DNA from 4 places in the Streptomyces sp. RLB3-17 genome. Region 3 is predicted to be linked to each of the others. Evidence: riboswitches for the same ligand, from Rfam matches in the RefSeq annotation. Region 3 holds a riboswitch; each other region holds the start of a gene.
What was found. Region 3 has a riboswitch for cyclic di-AMP ahead of FNV62_RS25190 (M23 family metallopeptidase). Riboswitches for the same ligand answer to the same signal wherever they lie in the genome.

Region 1: linked by a shared signal. The riboswitch ahead of FNV62_RS29820 (transglycosylase SLT domain-containing protein) and the one ahead of FNV62_RS25190 (M23 family metallopeptidase) in region 3 are both predicted to bind cyclic di-AMP.
Region 2: linked by a shared signal. The riboswitch ahead of FNV62_RS22420 (transglycosylase family protein) and the one ahead of FNV62_RS25190 (M23 family metallopeptidase) in region 3 are both predicted to bind cyclic di-AMP.
Region 4: linked by a shared signal. The riboswitch ahead of FNV62_RS11045 (C40 family peptidase) and the one ahead of FNV62_RS25190 (M23 family metallopeptidase) in region 3 are both predicted to bind cyclic di-AMP.

Annotation. Positions count from the first base shown of each region.
Region 1 covers NZ_CP041610.2:6,573,457-6,576,770, reverse strand. Annotated here, with positions in the region: gene FNV62_RS29830 (CocE/NonD family hydrolase) at 1-899, shown strand, start outside; gene FNV62_RS55875 (hypothetical protein) at 905-1,063, shown strand; cyclic di-AMP (ydaO/yuaA leader) riboswitch at 1,513-1,673, shown strand; gene FNV62_RS29820 (transglycosylase SLT domain-containing protein) at 1,678-2,367, shown strand; partial or broken gene FNV62_RS29815 (HAD family hydrolase) at 2,513-3,314, opposite strand, start outside.
Region 2 covers NZ_CP041610.2:4,934,934-4,938,247, reverse strand. Annotated here, with positions in the region: gene FNV62_RS22430 (cytochrome P450 family protein) at 1-369, shown strand, start outside; gene FNV62_RS22425 (transglycosylase family protein) at 541-1,539, shown strand; cyclic di-AMP (ydaO/yuaA leader) riboswitch at 1,678-1,886, shown strand; gene FNV62_RS22420 (transglycosylase family protein) at 1,891-2,601, shown strand; gene eno (phosphopyruvate hydratase) at 2,953-3,314, shown strand, end outside.
Region 3 covers NZ_CP041610.2:5,557,678-5,560,991, forward strand. Annotated here, with positions in the region: gene FNV62_RS25185 (aldo/keto reductase) at 1-758, opposite strand, end outside; gene FNV62_RS25190 (M23 family metallopeptidase) at 817-1,854, opposite strand; cyclic di-AMP (ydaO/yuaA leader) riboswitch at 1,866-2,023, opposite strand; gene FNV62_RS25195 (PP2C family protein-serine/threonine phosphatase) at 2,280-3,314, opposite strand, start outside.
Region 4 covers NZ_CP041610.2:2,350,008-2,353,321, forward strand. Annotated here, with positions in the region: gene FNV62_RS11035 (ATP-dependent Clp protease proteolytic subunit) at 135-791, shown strand; gene FNV62_RS11040 (hypothetical protein) at 799-1,104, shown strand; cyclic di-AMP (ydaO/yuaA leader) riboswitch at 1,452-1,637, shown strand; gene FNV62_RS11045 (C40 family peptidase) at 1,641-2,114, shown strand; gene FNV62_RS11050 (DUF6328 family protein) at 2,202-2,723, shown strand; gene FNV62_RS11055 (ATP-binding protein) at 3,065-3,314, opposite strand, start outside.

The sequences.
Region 1 (3,314 bases), 1.0 Mb from region 3:
CGGACCTGCCGCCGAACCAGCGGGAGGAGGACGCGAGATCGGTCTGCTTCGAGTTCGAGGTCCCGGGGGAGACCTGGATCCTGGGGCGCCCCAGGGTCCGCCTCCGTCTGACGTCCCACTCCCCCTGGGGCCAGGTGATCGCCAGGGTGTGCGACGTCGCCGCCGACGGTTCCTCGACGCTGGTGACCCGGGGTGCCCTGAACCTGTCAGCGCGCTACGGCCCCGACCAGGCGGTCTCCTGGAAACCGGGCTCTACGGAGGACGTGGTTTTCGACCTGACCGCCACCGGCTACGCGTTCCCGTCCGGCCACCGCATCCGGCTCTCCCTGTCCTCCGCCTACTGGCCGTGGATCTGGCCCCAGCCGGGCTCGGCGGCGGGGCTCGTCCTGGACCCGGCGGGCAGTTCCCTCGAACTTCCGGTGCGAGCAAGGGAGTCGGACCCGAGGATCACCTTCGAGGAGCCGGAGCAGTCCGAACCCCTGGGAGTGACGTCCGCGGCCACCCTTGACGAGCCCCGCCCCGAACGCCTGGTCGCCCGTGACGTGGCGAGGGGCGAGTGGCGTCTGGAGGTCGACCCTCGCCAGGACGGCACCCGTGTCCACCCTGACGGCCTGGAATGCACGGAGGACGCCCGGGACACGTACACCATCGACGAGTCGGACCCGCTCTCCGCCCGTACCCGCTCGACGAGGTCGATCCGTCTGCACCGCCCGGAGCTGCCCTGGGACGCCCGGGTCGAGACACGCTCCGAACTCAGCTGCGACGCGCGGGAGTTCATCACCTCGAACGAGCTGATCTGCAAGGACGGCAACGAGGTGGTCTTCCATCGGACGTGGGAGAGAAGAATCCCCCGGACGCCGCCGGACTGGGGACCCGGCGGCGGCATGGGCAACCCCTGAGGAGCATGGCGCGGACCGATGAGTTCCTGATGGCCCTGGACGAGGGGATGCTCGCGCACTTCCACGAGATGACCGCCGAGACGACCGACGAGATGGTCACGCGTTTCGGGATTCCCCGGGCCGAGGCGGTGGCGAGGATCAACAGGGCTTACGCGGGGCGGTAGTTCGGGGCCCACCCGGACCTGATGTGCCACGAACTCCCCGAATACTGGGCCCACGGCCTCTACTTCAAGCCCCACGCCGGCCGGCTCCCCGACGACGACCCCGACACGGACCTGCCCGTGTGGGAGGTACGCCCGGCTCCGCCTACGGGCTCAACGGCCTGGACACTCGAAGCCGTATGTCCGATTTGCCGCCAGTGCCGCTTTATTTCTGCTTGGTCGAGTGAATTGGGTCACTCCCATGCGAAGTGGGCCCTTTATCCCCTCTTGACGACTCCCCCTTTGCATAAGGCAAGTTGAGCGTCACGTTCCGGATTAATCGGGCATTTTCTCCCCCTTATTGCACAGGTGAAAGCGATCTACACCGGGAAATGAGGGCTTGTTCCGGACATGTGCTCTCGCATACGTTCACGTCGATCCGGACGGACCGCCCAATCCTGCCGCCGACCGGAATATCCCAGCCACCCACACACACGCACGGCAGGAGCGGGGGACCCAGGTAAGCCGCCGATCCGGACACCGGAACGGCTAGGGGTGAAGTCGCACACACCGTGCGGCCGGGCAGCTCCCGCCCGAACCCGACAGCTCACCTCGCAGGCGCCGGAGAGGAATTCGCCATGTCCGCACGAGGCAAGCACCGCAGCTTCAAGATCCACGGCATGCTCACTCGGGGCATCCTCGCCGCGGGAATGGGCGGAGTCGCACTCGCCCTTCCGCTCGCGGCGGCGACCTGCGCACAGGCCGCCACCGCCACCACCACCGATGTCCAGCTCATCACGTACAAGGTGACCGCGGGCGACACCCTGGCCAAGATCGCGCGGAAGTACCCCAAGAGCGGCGGCGCGGCGAAGCTGTACGCCGCCAACCGCGCGGTCATAGGCCCCGACCCGACGACGCTCCGTCCGGGCCTCACCCTGACCGTGGGCACCAAAACCGTCCAAATCCCCGCCAAGGCGAAGACGGCGCCCACCACCTCGAAGACGTACGCGAACAACCTCGACGGATGGATCAAGCACTCGCTGGACATCATGGCCCGCGCCAAGATCCCCGGCAGCTACAACGGCATCCACCGCAACGTCATGCGCGAGTCCTCCGGAAACCCCATGGCCATCAACAACTGGGACTCCAACGCCAAGGCCGGCATCCCCTCCAAGGGCCTGCTCCAGGTCATCGACCCGACGTTCAAGGCCTACCACGTGCCGGGCACGTCGATGAACATCTACGACCCGGTCGCGAACATCACGGCGGCCTGCAACTACGCGGCGGCGAAGTACGGCTCGATCGACAACGTCAACGGCCCCTACTGACAGGACTGTGGGGCTGGCTGAGCCGGTAGGGCTCGTACGACTGCCGGGGCTGATGCGGCTGATACGGCTGATGAGGTCGGAGCGACTCGGAGAGCTGCCGGGACCCACCGGGCTCTCCGGACTCCCGGAACCGATCCGACCGGCACGGGAACAGCCGCTCCAGCACCACCGCGATCCCGTCGTCCTCGTTCGACAGCGTCACCTCGTCGGCCACCGCCTTCAGCTCCGGATGGGCGTTGGCCATGGCGACCCCCCGGGCGGCCCAGTCGAACATGGGGATGTCGTTGGGCATGTCGCCGAAGGCGATGGTGCCGGCGGGAGTGAGACCGAGGTGGGCGGCGGCGAGCGCCAGACCGGTCGCCTTGGTCACGCCGCATGGCTGGAGTTCGACGGTCCCCGGCCCCGACATGGTGACGGTGGCCAGCGAGCCCACCACACCCCGGGCGGCCGAGGCCAACTCGTCGTCGGACAGCGACGGGTGACGGAGCAACACCTTGCTGATCGGCTCCGTCCACAGGTCGTCGCGGTGATGCACCCGTACCGCCGGAAGCGTCGGATGCGGCATCACGTACCCCGGCTCGATGAGCGTCAGCCCGTCCACGCCGTCCTGGTCCACCGCGGCGTAGAGCAGCCCGACCTCCGCCTCGATCTTGCCGAGCGCGGTCTCCGCGAGTTCCCTGTCCAGGGTCACCGACCACAGCAGGCGGTCCGCCGCCGCGTCGTACAGCTGCGCCCCCTGCCCGCACACCGCCAGCCCCGCGCCGCCGAGTTCGTCGAGCAACGGTCGTACTCTCGGCGCCGGGCGCCCCGTCACGACCAGGTGTCGGGCGCCCGCCTCGGCCACCCTCTCCAACGCGGCCCGGGACCGGTCGGAGAGGGTGTCGTCGCCGCGGAGCAGCGTTCCGTCCAGGTCAGTGGCGATAAGTGAATATGCAGTCGGAGCGGCC
Region 2 (3,314 bases), 620 kb from region 3:
CTGGCCACGTGGCGGTTCGCGACCGAGGCCGTGTGCATCGGCGGTCAAGGCATCGCGCCCGGCGACCCCGTCCTCGTGGTCCTCGCGGCTGCGGACCGTGACCCCGCGCGGTTCGAACGGCCGGACACGCTCGACCTCTCCCGCCGTGACAACCAACACCTCGGCTACGGGCACGGCATCCACTACTGCCTCGGCGCCCCGCTCGCCCGCCTGGAGGGCCAGACCGCGCTCGCCACCCTCCTCACCCGTCTCCCCGACCTTCAACTCGCGGGAGATTCGGCCGATTTGCGCTGGCGCGGCGGGCTCATTATGCGTGGATTGCGCACGCTTCCAGTGGAGTTCACGCCTCCGGTACCGGCCGCGCGATAGCGGGCGACCATACACCTGCGGGCGTTCAAACCTGACACGCACTCAACTCTGTGATCTTCACGTGATCTACGCTGCATCGACTTGTGACAAGTGATCGGGTGCGGATACGTTCACTCGTCAACGCGACTCACACGTCGCGTAGTCACCTGCTGTCACGTGAAAGGCTTCCGCATGCTCTCCGGGAACGGCCGCCATCGTCGCCCCCGTCAGGCCCCGGCCCTCATCGTCGCGGCAGGAGTGACCGGATCCGCCATCGCGATCCCGTTGCTCGGTGCCACCAGCGCGAGCGCGGCCGACGGCACCACGTGGGACCGGGTCGCCGAGTGCGAGAGCGCCGGCCAGTGGAGTGCCGACAGCGGCAACGGGTATTACGGCGGGCTCCAGATCAGCCAGGCGGACTGGGAGAAGTACGGCGGCCTCACCTACGCGTCGAGCGCCGACGAGGCCAGCCGCTCGCAGCAGATAGCCATCGCCGAGAAGCTCCTCGACGACCAGGGCCTCACCCCCTGGCCGACCTGCGGACCGCTCTCCGGGCTGAGCAAGAACTCGGGCGACATCCTGGTCGACACGGGCGTGGCGAACGACTCGTCCAGTACATCGGATTCAACCGGTTCGTCCGGTTCGTCTGCGAATTCGACTCCGCCCACCTCTTCCGGCTCGAAGTCCGATTCGTCTTCGTCCGGCTCGTCTTCGTCCGGTTCGTCGTCGAAGGCGACCGGGAACGCCGCCGGGAACACGACGAAGGCCGACACCGGCGGCGACGCCCAGGGGGTGGGCGGCTCCGGCACGGAAACGACGAAGAGCGGCAACTCGGGCAACTCCGGCCAGGGCGGCGACTCTTCCGGTACGTCCGAGAACGCGACGACCGGTGCGGGGCGCCACCGCGGCGGTACCGCGGCCGAGAACACCACCGACAGCGCCGTGGACGGCCGTGGCGACGACTCCTCCGGGCGGCACGCCTCGCGCGGCGCGGGCGTCTCCCGCGATGTCGTCGACGGCTCCTACGTCGTGCGCGCCGGAGACAATCTCTGGACCATCGCGGACGCCCTTGACCTCCAAGGCGGATGGGCCGAGCTGTACGACGCGAACAAGAAGACGGTCGGCGTCGACCCGAACCTCATCCTTCCCGGTCAGAGCCTTGCAGTTGGTACTGAATCGGGCGAAAAGTAGGGGCAGTTCGCGTCATGGTTCGCCGTGTAATGTCCGGTTTGGCGCGAGTGAGAGATGGATCTCAAAGGCCCTGATCGTCTTTGGAATTCAGCCGATCGACTGCTTACGGTCGTCACCGCTCGCCACAGCGGGCCCCGACGGTCGTCAACGCCGAATCCTGCCAACGGCCGTACGGGAACAGTCGACGCGTCAGCGCCGTAGGCAGGAGCGGGGGAACCAAGGTAGGCGCCGCGCCCGGTAGTTGACCGGGAGCGGCTTGGGGTGAAGCCGAGCGCTCAGCGCGCACGGCCGGGCACTCACCCGCCCGAACCCGACAGCTCACCTCGCAGGCGTCGGTGAGGGGATCTCTCCATGCTGTTTTCCAGCAAGGGCAAGCACCGCCGTCCGTCCAAGGCCACTCGTGTCGCCACGCTCGCCGGTGTCACCGGTGTCGCCATCGCCGCTCCGCTGATGGCGGCCGGCAACGCCTCCGCCGCCACCACTTCCGAGTGGGACGCCGTCGCCCAGTGCGAGTCCGGCGGGAACTGGTCCATCAACACCGGCAACGGCTACTACGGCGGTCTGCAGTTCTCGGCCTCCACCTGGGCCGCGTACGGCGGCACCGCGTACGCCGCGACCGCCAACCAGGCCTCCAAGTCCCAGCAGATCACCGTCGGCGAGAAGGTCCTCGCCGCGCAGGGCAAGGGCGCCTGGCCGACCTGTGGCACGGGCCTGTCGAGCGCCGCGTACACCGGCGGTGCGAGCGCCCCGTCGACCTCGTCCTCCTCGAACGGCTCCTCGTCGAACAGCTCGCCGAGCACCAGCGCCACCACCCGCTCGACGGACACCGCGGCCTCCCGTTCGGCGTCCCGCCCGGCCGCCGAGAAGACCGTCTCCACCCCGACCGGCAAGAAGGTCAAGAAGGGCGACGGCGAGTACAAGGTCGTCAAGGGCGACAGCCTCAGCTCGATCGCCGAGAAGAAGAAGGTCAAGGGCGGCTGGCAGCAGCTGTTCAAGCTGAACAAGGACATCGTCGACGACGCCGACGTCATCTACCCGGGTCAGCGGCTGCACCTCAGCTGATGATCGGCAGCTTCACCCCAGCTGAATGACAGGTCTCTCATAAAAGGGGTCTCCACACTGGAGGCCCCGGTGAGGGTCACCCCCGTCCCCACGGGCTCCCCGCTCCGGTGCGTGTTCCCCCGTACGCACCGGAGCGGGGTTTTTCGTATCCGGCAGTTCGTGCCGAGCGTTTCGTACCGAGCGCTTCGTACCCAGATTTCCGTACCCGTTTTTGTTCCGTTCTGGAACAATGTGTACGTTCAGTTCTGCCCAAGGGGTGGGCGACCGGCTGGCCGATCCCCCCGGGGCGGTTAGGCTCATGTCGCGAAGCCATCACAGGCTCCGCGTACCCGCGTCACATCCCAGAAGGAGATGCTCGTGCCGTCCATCGACGTCGTCGTAGCCCGGGAAATCCTGGACTCCCGAGGCAACCCCACGGTCGAGGTCGAGGTCGGCCTCGACGACGGCAGCACCGGTCGTGCCGCCGTTCCGTCCGGCGCCTCCACGGGCGCCTTCGAGGCCATCGAGCTGCGTGACGGTGACCCCAACCGTTACGGCGGCAAGGGTGTCGAGAAGGCCGTCCTCGCCGTCATCGAGCAGATCGGCCCGGAGCTCGTCGGTTACGACGCCACCGAGCAGCGCCTGATCGACCAGGCGATGTTCGACCTGGACGCCACCGACAACAAGGGCTCGCTCGGCGCCAACGCCATCCTCGGCGTCTCGCTCGCTGTCGC
Region 3 (3,314 bases):
TCGAGGGCGGCCAGGACGCGGATGCCGCGCTCGGTGTCGAGGTGCTTGCCCGCGCCCTCGGCACGCGCGGAGTCGACCGTCGTACCCGGGCGGTACTTGCCGGTGAGGAATCCGGACGCGAGCGCGAAGTACGGGACGGCGGCCAGGCCGGTCCGGGAGGCGACCTCCTGGAGCGGGCCCTCGTAGGTGTCGCGCGAGACGAGGTTGTAGTGGGGCTGGAGGGCGACGTAGCGCGCGAGGCCCTCGCGGTCGGAGAACTCCACGGACTCCGCGAGCCGCTCGGCGGAGATGTTGGAGGCGGCGATCTCCCGGACCTTGCCGGCCCGGACCAGTTCGTCGAGCGCGCCGATGATCTCCTCGACCGGCACCGAGGTGTCGTCGAAGTGGGTGTAGTAGAGGTCGATGTAGTCCGTGCCGAGGCGGCGCAGCGAGGCGTCGGCGGCGGCCTTGATGTTCGCCGGGGACAGGCCCTTGTACTCGGGGTGGGTACTGACCTTGGTGGCGAGGACGACGTCGGAGCGGTTGCCCCGCGCGGCGAACCACTTGCCGATGATCGTCTCCGACTCACCGCCCGTGTGGCCGGCGATCCACGCGGAGTAGCCGTCGGCGGTGTCGACGAAGTTGCCGCCCCCGGCCGTGTACGCGTCGAGCACGGCGAAGGACTGCGCCTCGTCGGCGGTCCAGCCGAAGACGTTGCCGCCGAGGGAGAGCGGGAAGACCTCGAGGTCGGAGGAGCCGAGCTTGCGTAGAGAAGTCATGCCTTATTTCAACAGCCGTACCGGATTGCCATATTCCGTATACGGCCCCTGGGAACGATCAGGGGTTCAGGCCCTTGCTCTGCAGCCACGCCATCGGGTCGATCGCGCTGCCGCCGCCCGGGTGAACCTCCAGGTGGAGATGCGGCCCGGTCACGTTGCCGGTCGCGCCCACGCGCCCGATGACGTCACCGGTGGCCACCTTCTGTCCCACGCTGACGCTGATGGAGGACTGGTGGCAGAACCACAGCTCCGTGCCGTCGTCGAGGGTGAGGATGGTGCGGTAGCCGTACGAGCCGGCCCAGCCCGCCTCCGTGATCGTGCCGCTGTGGATGGCCTTGATCAGCGTGCCGGTGGGGGCCGCGAAGTCGAGGCCGGTGTGGTAGCCGGAGGACCACATGGAACCGGCGTCGCCGAAGCGGGAGGTCAGGGTGTACGAGGAGGTCGGCAGCGAGAAGCTCTTGGCGAGCTCGGCGAGGCGCGCGGCCTCGGCCTTCTGCTTGGCGTCCTCGTCCGCCTTCTTCTTCGCGGCGGCGACCTTGGCCTCGGCGTCGTCCTTCTGCTTGGCGGCCAGCGCGACCGCCTTCTTCGCGGCGGCGGACTCGGCGGCGGCCTGGGCCGCCTTGTCGATCTGGTCCTGCTGCGACTCGGCCTGCTGGATGATGCGGGCGCGCAGCGCCTCGCCCGCATCCGTGTTGCCCTGCGCGGCGTCAGCGCTGGTCACACCGGCGCTGGTGAGCGGGGTGGCGGAGCCCTTCGGCGTGCTGGAACCGCCGTCGGATATCAGCGCCTTGGCCGATGCGGTGACCGAGGAGAAGTCGGGCAGCGAGATGGAGACCGGCGGCTTGCCGGGCGCCGCGGTGGCCATGCCGCCCGCGCCGACGGCGGCGATGACGCCGACGCCCAGGACCGTGGAGCTGCGGGCGAGTCCTCCGCCGCGCTGCTTGGAGACGCGGTGCCGGCCGCGGAGGGGACGGATGGAATCCTCGGTGGGGTTCCACTCCTCCCAGGGGCCCTCGTCCTTGCCGTAGGCGTAGCCGAAAGTCTGGGTGTCGTTCGGCGGGAACGAAGTGGGCTGGGCAGGCCGGTTGGACGCCACGTGGGCGTGCTCCTTTCCTTCCTTCTCGCCTACCGGGTTAGCTGACGGGTTCGGAGCAGGAAGGTCTCCTACGCGCGTCAACCCACGGTGTCTCCACCGTGAAAGACGCTCGATTCACCCCAAGTTGGTGGTTCCCCGGTTCCCTTGCGGGATTCGGCGCGTGCGCACGGAGCCGACTCTTGTGACGGCTGGGACGACCGCGCTGCGTTATCGAACGTTAATAGACGCGGGTACCGGATTCCAAGCTGTTCGTACTGATCATTAACCACTTTTGGCCGGGACTTACCGCCCATGACCGACGGAAATCGGGCGAGTTGGCCGCGCCTCCCTACCTGGCGGTTATTTGACGGTGTGTCAGTTGTTATGCGGAGGGGCATCGACCGATCACCCCTCGTGACATCGATCAAGAACGCGCCCTTCCGTGGCTACGGCCGCCGTACGGCGAGCAGTGCCATGTCGTCCGTCAGGGCGCCGCCCGTGTGCCGTCGGACCTCCTCGACGAGCGTGGCCAGCAGGGCGTCGGGTCCGGGGAAGGTCCGTCCGGCCAGGCGCGCGGCCGGATCGTAGAAGCGCCCCTGCGCGTCGCGGGCCTCGGACAGGCCGTCCGTGTGGAAGAGGAGCGTGGCCCCGTGCGGGAACTCCGTCTCCTCGGCACGGTCCGGCCAGCTGCCCAACTCGCCCATGCCGAGCGGCAGTGCGGGGTTCGCGGCGACGAGCGTGACCAGCGTTCCGTCCGCGTGCAGCAGCAACGGCGGCGGGTGGCCGCGGTTGACGATCCTGACGAGGCCGCCCTCGTGCGTGATCTCCGCGAGGACGGCGGTGGTGAACCCCTCGAAGGCGTCGAGGCCCTCGCGCCGGGTGCCCTCGCGGGCCAGCGCCCGCTCCAGCCGCTGCGCGACCGCCTCCGGCGTGGCCTCCTGCTCGGCCGCCTCCCGGAACGCCCCGATGACCACCGCGACGGCGGCCACCGCGTCCATGCCCTTCCCGCGTACGTCGCCCACCACCAGCCGTACGCCGTGCGGGGAGTCCTGCACCGCGTACAGGTCGCCGCCGATGAACGCGCCCGCCTGCGCGGCCTCGTAGCGCGCCGCGACGTCGAGGCCGCCGATCCGCTGGTCGGGTTCCGGCAGGACGGCACGCTGGGCCGCCTCGGCGATCTGGTGGGCCGAGGCGAGTCGTTCGTCGGTGCGGCGGACGAGGATGTTGATGAGCACGGCCAGCACGCCGACGGTCGCCACGGTGGCGACCTCCGTGAGCGCGTCCACCTTGAAGACGATGCCGAGCCGGATGTGGATCGTGAGCACCGCGACGAGCGCCGCGATGCCGGTGAGCACGGTGCCGCGCAGCGAGAAGAGCGGGGCGGCCACGAGCGGCGCGGCCGTGAAGAGGGGGCCCGCGGTGAAGGCCATCGGGGTGAAGTAGTCGTAGAACGCGCCGACCAGGATGAGCAGCGCGGGCAG
Region 4 (3,314 bases), 3.2 Mb from region 3:
TCGTTCCGTTCCCACGATCAGGCGACCCTCTCCACCGGCGGCGCACGGGGATTTTCGCTGTCAGCCGAGCACCCTTCCGCCGCTCTGTACGTCCTGTACATTTTTTACAGAACCCTTCACAGGAGGCGCGTGCCATGAATGAACCGTCCGCCCGTCATGTCCTGCCCGAGTTCACCGAGCGGACGAGCACGGGGCACCGGACCCTGGATCCGTACTCGAAGCTGCTCGACGAGCGGATCGTGTTCCTCGGGACGCCGATCGACGACACCTCGGCGAACGACGTGATGGCGCAGTTCATGCACCTCGAATACCTGGCGCCGGACCAGGACATCGCGCTGTACATCAACTCCCCCGGCGGCTCGTTCAGTGCGATGACGGCGATCTACGACACGATGCAGTTCGTCAGCTGCGACGTGGAGACCACCTGCCTGGGGCAGGCCGCGTCGGCCGCCGCCGTGCTGCTGGCCGGCGGCGCGCCGGGCAAGCGGTTCGCGCTGCCGGGGGCCCGGGTGCTGATCCACCAGCCGTCACTTCCCGAGCCGGTACAGGGACAGGCGAGCGATCTGGCCCTCCAGGCCGAGGAGTTGATGCGCACTCGGAGGCTGCTGGAGGACATGCTCGTACGGCACACGGGGCAGAGTCCTGAACAGGTCGCCGCCGACATCGAGCGGGACAAGATCCTGGACGCTCAGGCCGCGTTGGCGTACGGACTGGTGGACGGGATCATCCCCAGCCGCAAGACCTCGCGCACCGCGCCCGGTGCGAGGAACGCCACACCCGACGCGAGGTGATCCGCCGATGGTGCCCGAACTGCCCCCGCTGCCCGCACTGACACGAGCCGAGGCCGAGCTGATCGACCGTTACCTCGACGTGGTCGACCTGTTGGGCCGTATCAACCCGGCCAGGCCCGGAGACACCTACCGTGGTCTGCGTGCCGCCCAGGCGCTGGTCGCCAAGGCCACCGAGCTGCGGGACGCCCTCGCGCTGATGCACCAGCGCGGCGAGAGCGAGGTGCACGCGCCGACGTTGGCGCAGGCCCTGCGCGTCCTCGACGGTGAGCGGCGGGCGGCCCGCGTCACCCTGCCCCCCGACGCCGACAATTGACACATCCGCACCCCGGGTCGCCGTGCGCGCCGAGTCGGCGGGGCGTCCGGCCCGGGGTTCAAACGGACCAGATGGCGTACCCCCTGATGGAGTAGTCGCAGGCCCCTTCGGGGAACCGAAAAAGTTGCACAACGCGCGTAGCCCAGAGGCGGAATGAGACGCTCCGGTGCTGGTGGGCGCGTCGTCGGCGTCCCCAACATCGCCCGAACAGAGGGTGGTCCACCCGAACGGGTGAGTGGTGAGTAACCCCACAAATCGCCGGTTCCGCTCGGATTTTCCGACCGCTATGCGTGAAGATCCCTTCCGACGACAAGCCCCCGCCACAGCGGCGGGGCGGTCCGGGCGGACGCCGAGTCCTGCCGCTGCCCGGATGACCGGTCGACAGAAGTGCATCGGCAGGAGTGGAGGACCCAGCAAGACGGGTCGCCGGAGAGATCCGGGCGGTCCTTGGGGTGAAGCCGCGCAAGCGGCCGGGCTACTTCGCCAGCCCGAATCCGACAGGTCATCCTTCACAGGCGGCTGACGAAGGGTTGCGCATGACTGCGCTCAATCGTGTCCCGTCGCTGTGGACCCGGGCCGGTACGGCCTCGGCGCTCACCCTCGCCGCCGTGGGCGGCAGCCTCGTGGTTCCAGGCGTCGCATCCGACGCCGAAGCGGCCACGTTGGCGACGAAGGCACTTCAGGTCGCGGCTTCCAAGAAGGGCTCCCCGTACCAGTACGGCGCCGCCGGGCCACGCCGCTTCGACTGCTCCGGGCTCACGCTCTACTCGTACAAGAAGGCGGGCAAGACGCTGCCTCGTACGGCCGCGGCGCAGTACAACAAGACGCACCACATCTCCGCGTCCCACCGCAAGGCCGGAGACCTGGTGTTCTTCCACTCGGGCCGGAACGTGTACCACGTCGGCATCTACGCCGGGAAGGGAAAGATCTGGCACTCCCCGAAGACAGGGGAGGTCGTGAAGTTGCAGAAGATCTGGACGAAGAGCGTCTGGTACGGCCGGGTCAGCTGACCTGCCCGAGGGGGTGCCGCCGGACGGCACCCCCTCGGGGTTCCACCCCCGGGCGTGAAAAGCGGACGAACCGGTTAATCGTTCAGCATGGCTGAGCGACCTTCCTCCGAGGAGCGGAACGAGACGCCCCTCGAGCGCGCCGATCGCAACTTCGGCGAACTGCTCCAGGAGCTGCGCGTCACGCAGACCGGTGTGCAGATCCTCTTCGCGTTCCTGCTGACGCTGGCGTTCACCCCGCGCTTCCCGTCCCTCGACACGGTGCAGCGCGCCACGTACGTCACCACCCTCCTGCTGGCCGTGCTGGCCGCCGCGCTCTTCACGGCGCCGGCCGCGCTGCACAGGTCGCTCTTCCGGCAGGGCGCGAAGCCGACCATCGTGCGGGTCTCCTCCGTCCTTGCCACGGTCGGGATGGGCGTGCTCATGCTGGCGCTGACGGGATCGGTGCTGCTCGTCGTGGACGTGGCGCTGGGACGCGCCGCCGGGATCGCCTCGGGCGCGGGCACCCTGCTCGTCTGTGTGGCGCTGTGGGGCCTCCTGCCCGGCCTGGTGCACCGTGCCGTCGTCAGCGGAGCGACGGCTCCGAAAGAAGCACCGGACCGAGAACCGTGAGCACGCTCACCGTCCGACTCCCCGCGGGCACGAACCGCGGCAGCCGGCTGAGGAAGGAGATCGGCGCCTTCGGGTCGACCACGTGGGTGACGGACCCCTGCCGCGGCGAGCGGTTCGTCCCGGCTGACGCCGGCCGACCGGCCGGACGGCGCGGTCGTGCCGGAGAGGGTGGGCTGGACGGCGGCGGCTCCGGTGGGGGCGCGGTCACTGTGACCGGGAGATCCGCGCCGTACGATCTCCGTCGTCCGTCGGACCGGGGGCCGGTCGGCGCCGACGGCCGAGGCCTTCCGGGCCCCGCCGCGAGGCGCCGGACGGGGCGGACACGACAACTGAGCCACTCCTCAAGGCTCTTGTGGGCCGCCGGCCGTCACCGGCTGGGCCGGCACCGTCCAGGGCAGCTCGATGGCGACCGTTTTGCCGCCCTCGCGGGTGGGCCGGACGACGAGTCTGCCGCCGCATTCGGCGGTCAGCCAGCGGATGATCACCATGCCGCGCCCGTTGTCCTGCTGGACGGCGGCGGGCAGACGTTTGGGAAAGCGCGGATGGCTGTCGGTGACGCCGATCCGCAGGTGTTCGTCTCGGTCGAGGCGG